One region of the Paenibacillus sp. FSL E2-0177 genome, then DNA from elsewhere that is predicted to be linked to it. Evidence: predicted binding sites of a transcription regulator. Region 1 holds the regulator's gene; the other holds the start of a gene.
What was found. Region 1 encodes Rex, which represses fermentation and respiration genes when NADH is low (regulators of the CRP and FNR family bind a similar motif). Its sites were predicted from a motif close to TTGTGAAATATTTCACAA; they were not measured.
Positions count from the first base shown of each region.

Region 2: the regulator Rex is predicted to act here: its motif matches at 1,613-1,630, upstream of pflB (formate C-acetyltransferase).

Region 1 is NZ_CP150307.1:4,714,097-4,720,333, forward strand. It holds gene MHI25_RS21025 (hypothetical protein) at 1-457, opposite strand, end outside; gene MHI25_RS21030 (DUF5590 domain-containing protein) at 868-1,386, opposite strand; gene MHI25_RS21035 (amidohydrolase) at 1,559-2,860, opposite strand; gene MHI25_RS21040 (redox-sensing transcriptional repressor Rex) at 2,847-3,500, opposite strand; gene dinG (ATP-dependent DNA helicase DinG) at 3,631-6,237, opposite strand, start outside.
Region 2 is NZ_CP150307.1:5,017,903-5,024,139, forward strand. It holds gene pflB (formate C-acetyltransferase) at 1-1,520, opposite strand, end outside; gene adhE (bifunctional acetaldehyde-CoA/alcohol dehydrogenase) at 1,775-4,396, opposite strand; gene MHI25_RS22535 (extracellular solute-binding protein) at 4,805-6,237, opposite strand, start outside.

The DNA of each region.
Region 1 (6,237 bases):
AGACATTATTGTCATCAATTTCTGTTGAGGCTATCACATTTTTATATTGTGGATATTGCGCTTTGAGTCCATCAAGTTCTGTGGGTATAAGTGTATATTTACGGCTCTCCATAGCTTCGGCTACAGAGAACATCGCTTTATCCCAGTATTCATCCAGCAGTTCACTGGAGTTCTGTTCTACATCAAGTTTTAGTGTACGTCCATCAATCATCGATTTTCCTTCTTGGGAGACGTACTGAACCAGTTCACGTAATTTCGTGCCTGGCTGGAGATCAAGTTTCAAAGTGACCTCATTGCGGTTAATACTGATATGAGAATTATTGACGCCCTCATATTGAGATACAATCTTCTGAAGTGGTTCCTGCATTGCAAACTGACGATACAAAAAGAAGCCACCAAACAATAGAGTAGCCGACAGTAGAGACGTTATCAGCACAGGTACAAGACGTAATTTCAAGAAACGTCCTCCTCTCAAAGATGACAAAATATAAAGCTCATTATAATAATTTATAGCTACTTGAGAGCTCATCAGAGAGACTGAAGTCTCTTATTGCTGTTCTAATTACAAGTAGTAGTATATCACAGGTGTATATACTAATTTCAAAATAAATGTGAATATATTTAAAATTTAATTTTTTAAATATTTCCATCAATACCAAATAAATTCCTCACTTTCGACAAAACTGGCCTTGATTTTTAATCAATCGGCCTATTTTCGTATGTGAATTTAAGAGAATATTCGGTGATAACTACCCATTCAGTATATCACTTAGTATATCACTTTTGTACATCAAATAAATGTAAACAAGCGAACTTATAATAAGTTCGCTTGTTTACTATGCCACCCTTAATTTCCTTATGTTCAGCTTAACTTTTAGGTAAACTGTAACCTTCGCCCATTCGGGACCCATCCGAAAAGCGATAAAATTGATAATAATACCGACCGCTCTGATTATAAAAAAGCTGCCAAGCATACTCTCCGTTATATACTCCCGGCAGCAAGCGTTCAATCGTTATGTCCGGAAGATCAGCTTTGATAATGCCGCGTATTTGGGCTTCCGAGGTTCCTTTACTTAGTTCCTCAGCAAACACTGCGTCGTCGCCTTCAGCAAATTTTCCATCTACCGTAAAGCGGACCCAGACCATAAGAGCAGTCCCGGCTTCATTTTTCCCAGTTAATACCCAGTACACTGCATTTTCATCCCAAACCGATTTTTGTGCTTTGGTTACCTCTGTTAGACCCGCTCTGGTTTTGGCAACATCCTTAGCGATATCACGCTCGTTCCATTGATCTTTCATAATATAGGCATAGAACTGGATAAGTCCAAACCCCAGGAGCAGAATCAGAACTGACCCCAGGAGGATCCATTTTTTCCTTTTCTTCAAGGTACAGCTCCCTTTCTAGTAATATATCTTTTTTGATTATATAACACACCCGCGCGTTTATCCAAAATTTCATAATTTTCTAGCTTTCCCAGCCTTAAAAATACACAAAAGGCCGCAACTTTTGCTAAAAGCAAAAAGTCGCAGCCTATTATTTATTCGTTATTCTCCAGACTTAACGCTTCAATAAACCTTCGAAGGCTTCTTGCGCTTTACGCCGGATAGCTTCCTCATCCAGGGTTAAGCATTGTCCATGCTTGATGACCTGTTTACCATTCACCCACACATGCTCAACATCCTTAGCGCTAGCAGAGTAAACTGCATGAGACAACAGATCTGTGTGTGGCAGCAAATGTGGCTGATCGATATCAATAGCAATGAAATCTGCTTTCATCCCTACAGCAAGTCTGCCTACATTATTTAAAAAGATGGACTGCGCGCCATATTCTGTAGCCATACGCAGAGCCTCTGGAGCTGGAACAGCCGTTGGATCACCGCTGACACCCTTATGAATGAGAGCTGCAAGCCGCATCTCTTCAAACATATCCAAGTTATTGTTGCTTGCCGCGCCATCCGTGCCAAGAGACACCTTCACACCAGCTTTTAGAAGATCAGTAACCCGAGCCACTCCGCTAGCCAGCTTCAAATTACTGCCCGGATTATGAGATACACCCACATTATGGCGAGCCAAGATCTCAATCTCTTCATCATTTAAATGAACACCATGTGCAACTATCGAGGGACGTGTGAACATTCCAAGCTTCTCTAAGTGAGCTACAGGACGCAACCCGTAATCCGCCACATTTTGTTCCACTTCACGTTTCGTTTCGGACATATGCGTATGCATCGGTAAATCCAGATCATGCGCTGCCTGCACGAACTTAACCAGGAAGTCCGGAGGGCAAGTATAAGGGGCGTGCGGCGAGATCATAGTAGTAATTCTACCTTCAGCCTTTCCATGCCAGTTACGGGCAAAAGAAATCGCTTCCGCAAGCTTGTGATTCTGTACATCCTCTGGACATAAGCCGATCACACCACGCATCAATACGGAACGGATACCTGATAACTCAGCTACCTCGGCTACTCGGTCCATATGATCATACATATCGAGGAAGGTCGTAGTTCCACCCTTCAGCATTTCCAATACAGATAAGGAGGTTCCCCAGTATACATCATCACCGGTGAACTTTTCCTCCATCGGCCACATCTTCTCCTGAAGCCACACTTGTAGCGCTAAATCATCTCCATATCCACGCAGCAAAGACATCGCCGCATGACCATGTGTGTTTACAAGTCCAGGCATGAACAGCAGACGGCTGCCATCAACCACTTGCACTCCAGCTTCCATCTGAGGCTCTTCTTTTCCTATGTAAGTGATTAAATCATCTTCAATAGTCATATATCCACTCAGAACCGGCTCATCCGTTCCCGGAGTCAGAAAATACCCGCCCTTAATTATCGTTTTATTGTTGTTCATGTTCGCTTTCTTCCTTTCCATCCCGCAAGTAATAAGCAAGACTTTGCAGATCAGTTGTAAAATCAGCTGCATGCACCCGGATATTCGGTGGTGTCTTCAGAATCACAGGGGCAAAGTTCAAAATCGCTTCAATCCCAGAAGAAATGAGAATATCTGCTACATTTTGAGCTTCTGAATCAGGTACGGTAATAATGGCAATGCGAATACCTTGCTCACGAATTGTGCTGCCTAGTTCATCCATCGGTTGCACAGTAAGGGAGTTGATCTTACGTCCAACCTTAGGAGCGTACGAATCAAATATAGCCGTGATTTTCATAGTATCTTTGAGATATGCATTGTAATTAGACAAGGCATGTCCGAGATTACCTGCTCCAACTAAAGCTACATTAAGCTGTTGATCCAGCTTCAGGATATGACGGATTTTCTCAATAAGATACGTTACATCATAGCCGATACCTTTTCTGCCGAAGTCACCAAAATATGCTAAATCCTTACGAATCTGTGCGGGATTAAGATCAAGCTTTTGTCCAAGTTCCTGAGAGGAAACTGTTAATATTTCGCGATTCTGGAGATCATTCAAAAAACGCAAGTACACAGGCAGTCTGCGAACAACGGCTTCTGATATTTTATCCGATTTCATATTTTTCCTCCTAAAAATAGTAATGTTCTTGTGAAAATCCATATTCAAACGTCTACCTCTCCTTATTAAGGACGGTACTGTAACACACCGCCCTTAAGGATAAGGAGGAGCTAAACTGAAGACGAGCGTTTTAAGAAGCGCCGCCATCCTCTAGCCATTCCGCTATGCGAGGGACCATTTGATCAGTAAGCATATGCTCCATTTTGGGACCAGGCAATGAATAAAGGAAATACTTCCCGTAATGAGATTCAATAACCCTTGTATCATAAACAATAACTATTCCGCGATCCTGCGCCGTGCGAACCAGTCTTCCGAATCCCTGCTTAAAACGAATAACCGCTTGAGGAACAGATAATTTCATGAACGGATTCTTCTTCTGGGCCTGCAATAACTCCGACTTCGCTTCCGCCAACGGGTGATTCGGTGGTTGAAACGGAAGTCTCACGATGGCCAGGCAAGTCAGTGCTTCACCTGGAATATCTACACCTTCCCAGAAGCTGCTCGTCCCCAGCAATACGGATGCTGCACTGTCCTGAAAGCGGCGGATCAGCTTGCTCCGGCTGCCACCTTCCACGCCTTGACCAAGCACCGTAATCTCTTGTGAGGCCAAAGCCTCTTTAAGCGGATCATATACCTGACGCAGCATTTTATAAGAAGTAAACAGAACCAGCATCCGCCCACGTGTTGTTTTAGCAGCTTCCGATAATGACTGTACGAGTGTATCGACAAATCGAGCATCGCCCACACTCCCCTTCACACTAGGAAAATCACGCGGTATAACTAGCAGTGCCTGCTCGCGATACTTAAAGGGAGATGGAAGGAGTGAGGTCATTAGACGTCCCTCTTCTACAGCTTCGTTAAGTCCGAGATTATCAATCATAAATTGAAAAGATTTATCTACAGATAGCGTCGCCGAGGTAAGCACGATGCTTTTTTTCTTATCGAAGAACAACTCTTTAAGCTGGCTGCTAACATCCACAGGGACGGCATACAGCTGTAGTGATTTGCTGCGGTAATTTCCATTTGCCTCCAGCCAATATACTACATTATCGTCATTCAGCCCCATAAAGAATCTTACTTGCTCACGTATGGAAGCCAAATCTTTAAATAAACCGCTAATATCAGTAACAAGGCTGTCTGCTGAGGATTGGCTTTCCTGGTCACGCATCTCGTTAAGCATTTTATCACCCTTACGGATGATGTCGCTTAACGTCAGATTCATAGTGTTCTCTAGCGCAACCAATTCATCCCAATCCTTCGGCTTACGGGCGGGAAGCAACCGCATAACCAGTTGTCCCGCTTCTCCTGCCCCTGCATCACTGCGTTCCGGCAATAGGCTGAACAGCTTGTCGCTGAGTGCATCCCAGGTTTCTTTGACGGTAAGCAGATCCGGGTAGATCCGATCGATGACTCCGCTCCATTCTGAAGCCTCTTCACTGCCTGACGACTGTAATATCTGACGCAGAGCAGGAAGCTGTCCGTTTCGGCTATCTTTATACAGTCGCGATAACGTGTGTGCCACAGTGAAATGCTTCATATGCATGCCAAGATGTTTACCAGCCACATCTTCTAAATGATGTGCTTCATCAATGACAAGATGCTCGTAAGCCGGAAGCAGCTGGTGCCCAGCCTTAACATCTGCGAATAGCTTGGAGTGGTTCGTAATAACCACGTCAGCAATCCCAGCTTCATGCTTGGCCCTATGATAATAACATTTGCGGAACCAAGGACAAGAACGGCCCAGACAGGAATCGGTATCGCTTGCCACCGTCTCCCAGAAGTCACCGCCCCGGCCGCTTAAATTCAGCTCTTCATCATCCCCTGATTCACTTTGAGTGAGCCATACAATCATCTGAGCGGCAGTAAGCGCATCTTCCCTTGGGCTTATAAAGTCCTTCTTATTAATTTTATGCTCAAACTTACGCAGACACAAATAATGCCCTCTTCCCTTAAAAATAGCAGCTTTAAACGGAAAAGGAACTACCTGCGTTAACAAAGGGATATCCCGCTCGCGCAATTGGTCCTGCAGATTAATGGTATGAGTGCTGACCATGACTTTTTCATTGGTGCGAACGCTTTGATAAATGGCAGGCAACAAATAACCGAGCGATTTACCGGTTCCTGTGCCCGCTTCGATCAGTAGGTGTTTGTCTTCGGCAAGTGCCGTCATCACCTCATTGATCATAATATCCTGAGCTTCCCGGCTTTCATACTGCGGTAATGTGTCTTTAAGTCGTTTGGTTACTTCGTCCATATAATCAGTAAAAGATAAATTCGCTAGCGGATTCTCAGCATGCTCATCTCTAGGTGGCGCTAACTCCGTCCAATCTCCTACTGCAAGCGCTAATTGACGATAGAAAGTCAGATCACCTTCGGGCTGTAGCGTTTCCGCTTCCCGCTCTCGCAGCAGACCATCAAAGTACCAGCCCAGATCACTATCCTCTTCGGTAAACAGCTCACAGAGTCTCTGGATCGTAAGCAGCGGCAGCTCGTAGAGCTCCTCCAGACATTTCAGCAGCACTAAAGCAGTCGCAAGTGCATCACTATCTGCCTGATGCGGACGATCATGTGTCACTCCAAAATGAGCACTGACAGAGCCAAGTTGATAAGATGTGAGCGAAGGAAAGCAAATTTTCAGAAAATCAATCGTATCCAAAATCCGCCCTTGAAATGGCAAATAACCACAACGATCTAAAGCATTTTGTAAAAAATGGAAGTCGAAAGCGACATTATGCCC
Region 2 (6,237 bases), 300 kb from region 1:
CGTTCGTAAGAATATTTGTCATGCATATAGTGAATGATGTTCAAAGTGTTAACATAAGTCTTAGCCAACCACTCCATCATCGGTTTGAAACGTTTCATTACTTCGTCATAATCCAGATATTCAGAAGTGATCGCTGGGAATTCCGGTCCAACTTGTGCTCCGGATTTTTCATCTACACCACCATTGATAGCATACAGTAATGCTTTTGCCAGGTTGGCACGAGCACCGAAGAACTGCATTTGTTTACCGATACGCATTGGAGATACGCAGCAAGCAATCGCATAATCTTCACCCCAGTATGGACGCATTACATCGTCATTTTCATACTGAATTGCACTAGTTTCGATGGAAACCTTAGCACAATATTTTTTGAAGGCTTCAGGCAATTTTTCGGACCACAGTACAGTTAAGTTTGGTTCCGGAGCTGGACCCAAGTTGTACAGGGTGTTCAAGAAACGGAAGCTGTTCTTAGTAACACGAGTTGTTCCGTCTTCAGCCATACCACCGATGGATTCAGTTACCCATGTTGGGTCGCCGGAGAACAGATCATTATAGTCAGGTGTACGCAAGAATTTCACGATACGCAGTTTCATTACGAAATGATCGACGATTTCTTGTACTTGTTCTTCAGTCAAAGTACCTTCAGCAATATCGCGTTCTGCATAGATGTCCAGGAAAGAGGACACACGGCCCAGGGACATCGCCGCACCATTTTGCTCTTTAACTGCTGCCAGATATCCGAAGTATACCCATTGAGTAGCTTCTTTGAAGTTGGTCGCCGGTCTGGAAATATCCATACCATGAGCAGCTGCCATTTCTTTCAATTCGCCAAGTGCACGAATTTGCTCGGACAGCTCTTCACGCAAACGAATGATATCTTCAGTCATGGAATCTACTTCAAGCTCAGTTTGTTGTTGTTTTTTGTCTTTAATGAGGAAATCAATACCGTACAGAGCAATGCGGCGGTAGTCGCCGATGATGCGTCCGCGGCCGTAAGCATCAGGAAGACCTGTAATTACGCCGGATTTACGCACAGCTCTCATGTCTGGTGTATATGCATCAAATACGCCTTGGTTATGCGTTTTGCGAATGTTCGTAAACATGTCAACGATGTTTTGTGGAAGCTCGAAGCCATAAGCCTTCGTAGCATCAACCATCATCTTGATCCCGCCGAATGGCTGGATGGAACGTTTGAAAGGAGCATCAGTCTGTACGCCTACAATTTGTTCCTTGTCCTTGTCAATGTAGCCTGGTGCATGTGAAGTGATTGTGGAGACAGTATCTAGGGAAACATCCCATACGCCGCCTCTTTCTCTTTCTTCCTTGCTCAATTGGGAAATAATCTTCCACAGTTCAGTTGTGTTACTAGTAGGTCCTACGAGGAATTCTTCGTTTCCTTCATAAGGCTTAATGTTGCTTGCGATAAAGTTGTTAACGTCAACTTTTCTGGACCATTTACCTTTTGCAAAACTTCTCCAACCGGATTTCACTTCTTGTACATCTTTTTCAATCACCGACATGCTAAATCCCTCCATCTATATTTATATTATATTTGTAGAGATCGCGGGCTTGAAGGTTGATCCCGTGTCTCGTGATCCCAAGAAAAATATGGTTGTTCGAAAATTCACAATCATTGTTCCATATATGGGACCGTTGTTTATATAAACATTTTAGTTTATTTTCTATAAATAGACTGTGACAAATATCACCTTTCCGGTGATATTTGTCACTTATATCTAATCCACAACCATCCTATTATCTACTTAACCAAATATTAATTATCAAATCTTCCGTAGAAAGCATTACGATATACATCTGCGAGTTCAGATACCAGCGGCAGCTTAGGATTGGCAGTTGTACATTGATCTTCAAATGCACGGTCAGCCAAGTAATCTACATGGGATTCAAAATCCTTAGGATCAAAGCCCAATTGTTGGAAGGATTCTTCGATACCCAGTTTTTTGTTCATGTCGCGAATAGCATTGATCAGGCTAGTTACACCTTCTTCAGTTGTGCGAGCTGGCAATCCCAGAATACGGGCGATTTCTGCATAACGCTCGTCAGCTACGAAGTGTGAATATTTAGGGAACGAAGCGAACTTCGTAGGTTTCTTAGCATTGTAACGAATAACGTGTGGCATAAGGATCGCATTAGTACGACCGTGAGCAGTGTGATATTGACCGCCCCATTTATGCGCCAAGCTGTGGTTAATACCCAGGAAAGCATTAGCAAAGGCCATACCAGCAAGTGTTGATGCGTTATGCATTTTTTCACGGGCAACTCTGTCGCCTTCAAGAGCCGATTTTTCAAGGTATTGGAATACCAATTGGATTGCTTTAATTGCCAGACCATCCGTGTAGTCACTCGCCATAACAGATACATAAGCTTCGATGGCATGTGTCAATACGTCCATACCTGTATCAGCTACAGCAGTTTTTGGCAAGCTATATACGAACTCTGGATCAATGATAGCTACGTCTGGAGTTAGCTCGTAGTCAGCCAAAGGATATTTAGTGTGTTGTTCAGTTGTTTTATCGGTAATAACTGCGAAAGATGTTACTTCCGAACCTGTACCCGAAGTAGTTGGAATCGCTACAAACTTAGCTTTGTTTCCAAGTTTAGGGAATTTGTAAACCCGTTTACGGATATCCATGAATTTTTGTTTCAGACCATTAAAGTCTGCGTCTGGATGTTCATAGAATAACCACATTCCTTTTGCAGCATCCATTGGGGAACCACCACCAAGTGCGATGATGCAGTCCGGTTGGAATCTGTTCATCATTGCTGTACCTTTTTCAACTGTAGTTGTCGATGGATCTGGTTCAACTTCCGAGAACACTTCGATCGCTACAGGAGTTTGGCGTTGACGCAGGTAATGTTCAACTCTCTCAACATATCCAAGCTTAACCATCATTGGGTCAGTGATAATTGCGACACGTGTGATATCAGGCATTTTGGTCAGGTACTGAGTAGCGCCTTTTTCGAAATAGATCTTGTCAGGTACTTTAAACCATTGCATATTCACGGTACGACGATTCACCCTTTTCACGTTGATCAAATTGATTGCTGTAACGTTTTGCGACACGGAGTTACGACCATAAGATCCGCAGCCCAGCGTCAACGAAGGGATGTTAGTGTTATAGATATCGCCGATCGCACCATGAGTGGAAGGCGAGTTAACGAGAATACGTCCTGTTTGCAGACGGTTAGAGAACTTCATGATTACTTCTTCGTTGTTGGAGTGGATAGCCGAACTATGGCCCATACCACCAAATTCAACAACTTGTGCTGCGCGTTCAATACCTTGATCTGCGTTTTTAACTTTGTAGCAAGCAAGCACAGGACTCAATTTTTCAGCGGACAATGGATATTTAGTGCCTACACCTTCAAGTTCTGCTACCAGAATCTTAGTGCCGGCAGGAACTTGAATGCCGCACATTTCAGCAATTTTCACTGCGGATTGTCCAACGATTGCTGGATTAACCGCACATTTATCAACGTTCATAGCGCCGCTAGTAAGTTTGGCAGCTTCTTCTTTGTTAACAAAGTAGCAGCCATTAGCGATCATTTTCTTTTTCACTTGATCGAAGATTGGTTCTTCGATAATAACAGCTTGCTCGGAAGCACAGATCATACCATTATCAAATGTTTTGGAAAGAATGATGTCCGTTACGGCTTGATCGATATCCGCGCTCTTTTCGATGAATGCAGGTACGTTACCAGGACCTACGCCAAGAGCTGGTTTACCACAGCTATAAGCTGCTTTTACCATTGCAGAACCGCCTGTTGCGAGAATAAGTGCAACGTCAGGGTTGTTCATCAAAGCGTTTGTTTTGTCCATCGTTGGCATTTCAATCCATTGGATACAGTTCTCAGGTGCGCCAGCTTTTACAGCCGCATCATGAAGAATTCTAGCAGCTGCTGCACTACACTCTTGCGCAGATGGGTGGAAACCGAATATAATAGGGTTCCGTGTCTTAATCGAAATCAACGCTTTAAACATCGTGGTGGATGTAGGGTTGGTTACCGGTGTGATACCCATTACAATTCCGACGGGCTCAGCAATTTTTTGGAAGCTTTCATAAGCATTGTCTTCAATAACGCCTACTGTTTTATCGTATTTAATTCCGTGCCAGATATATTCTGTCGAGAAGATGTTTTTAGTAATTTTGTCTTCGTAAACCCCGCGGCCAGTTTCTTCTACAGCCAATTTAGCGAGGTACATATGTTTGTCGAGTCCAGCCAACGCCATTGCATGAACGATTGTGTCAACTTGCTCTTGATCCAGCGCCATGAATGCCTCATGTGCTTTTTTCGCTTTATCCACCAAAGTCTGAATATACTCTTCAGCGGTAGTTTGTTTAACTTGGGCGGCGACTTCGTTCTTAACTGCCATCTCCCTCGTCCTCCTGTCAATTTTTAGGTTGTTTTTCTCTACACATTTATCTTATCACATCATTTCCACCTTGTATAGTGAAATCTTTCACAAAGTATAAAGTTTTTTTGATTTGTTTTCAAAGCGCTTTCATTCGATCATATTATAGGTTTTTTACCATTATTTATGCTGTATTATCCCTTAAATCTAAAGTTTATGTTTAAAAAGACAAGAACCGATACCCATTTTCTACCTTTCCGCTCGCAAAAATATTTTAAAAATGCAAATCTAATTTTGTTGACACTCTATTTTTCTCATGACCCTCTAAAAAATAGTCGGAAGCCATCCGTCGTGTTGATTTATAAAAATATCAATAATATAAACATAAAAAAACCGACTCCTAAAGGAGCCGGTTCTGTTCTTCCTTGCCTATTCTACTTTAATTGTATCGAAGAATTTCTCTTGCACTGTTTTGGCAGCAGCTTCAAGCTGTGTCTTGGAATCTGTTCCTTTTTTGGAGAACAGCTCTTGTATTACATTGGACATGGTTGCATAGTAGTCCTGTGTATTGTATTGCGCTTCCGGTTTACCGTCCAGCAAGCCTAAAATATCAGGGCTGTATTGATATACATTTGTATATTTATCATACACAGCTTTTGTTTTCTTGCCGAAATCAGAATCTGCAGAATAGTAATCTAAGAGCGGCGGAATAAAGTATTTGCCATCCGTTGTACGTTGTTGCAGAACCGCATCCAGTGCTTCTAGACCTTTATCGGAGAAGTAATCAAATGTAATATAACGGAATGCCATTTCTTGCTCGTCTGGTGTTGCATTTGGATTGATTACAAGGTAGTCACCACCAAGTACCCCAGTGTGTTTTCCGCCTTTTTCCATCGCAGGCATTGGATACGTAAGTACATCTTCTGGTTTCAGACCGCCTTGATTCAACGCTTGCTCAATAACACCGTCAGATCCAGCCATTACCATTGCTGTACGACTTTGTTGGAATGCGCCTACAGCATCACCCCAGCCCAGTGCCCAATCCTGAGGAATCGCGTTTGCTTCCCATCTAAGTTTCTTGTAGAAATCCAGCGCTTTAATCCCAGCCTCAGAATTAAAAGTAGCTACAACCTTACCGCCTTCAATCTTCTGAATTTCACCGCCAGCTTCGAACAGGAAGTTGGTCCAGTTCCAGCCTGCTTCATTCCCTTTACCCATTGGAGCAATACCGGAAATCCCTTTTTTGGTATCAGCTACGCCTTTCGCGGTATTCAGCATATCATCCCAAGTCCAATCCATAGATGGAACAGCAACGCCTTTTTCATCCAGCATTTTTTTGTTGATCATTGTGGTTGTTACATAACCCTTTTGAGTTACGCCGAATACTTTTCCGTCAATGATAAATTGGTTTTGGAGAACCGGGTTAATTTGATCCTTAAATTCGTATTTATTCCACAGATCCGTAATGTCAGCTACCCAGCCTTTTTCAACTAGGAATTTTGCTTCTGTAGCGTAAGTGTTAAAGAAGGTTGGAGCTTCATTCGCTGCCATTTTGATGCCGATTTCACTTACATTGTACTGCCAATCGTCTTTGACGATTTCAACATTCGGATACTCCTCTTGGAAACGTTTGATCTTGTCATCTTCCTGTGCTCTAACTTCGGTTAGGTCAGGGGTTGGATAGTGAATTTTGATGGTCACTTTTCTTTGTGTGATATCATCAGTTGGCGCTGCTGTAGCACTGCCAGCATTATCTGTTGCAGCATTCGTTGGCGCAGTAGTCGCTTCCCCTTCCTTGTTTCCTGTTGTGTTTCCGTTATTGTTGTTACCGCCGCATGCGGTTAACAATGATCCGGCCACAA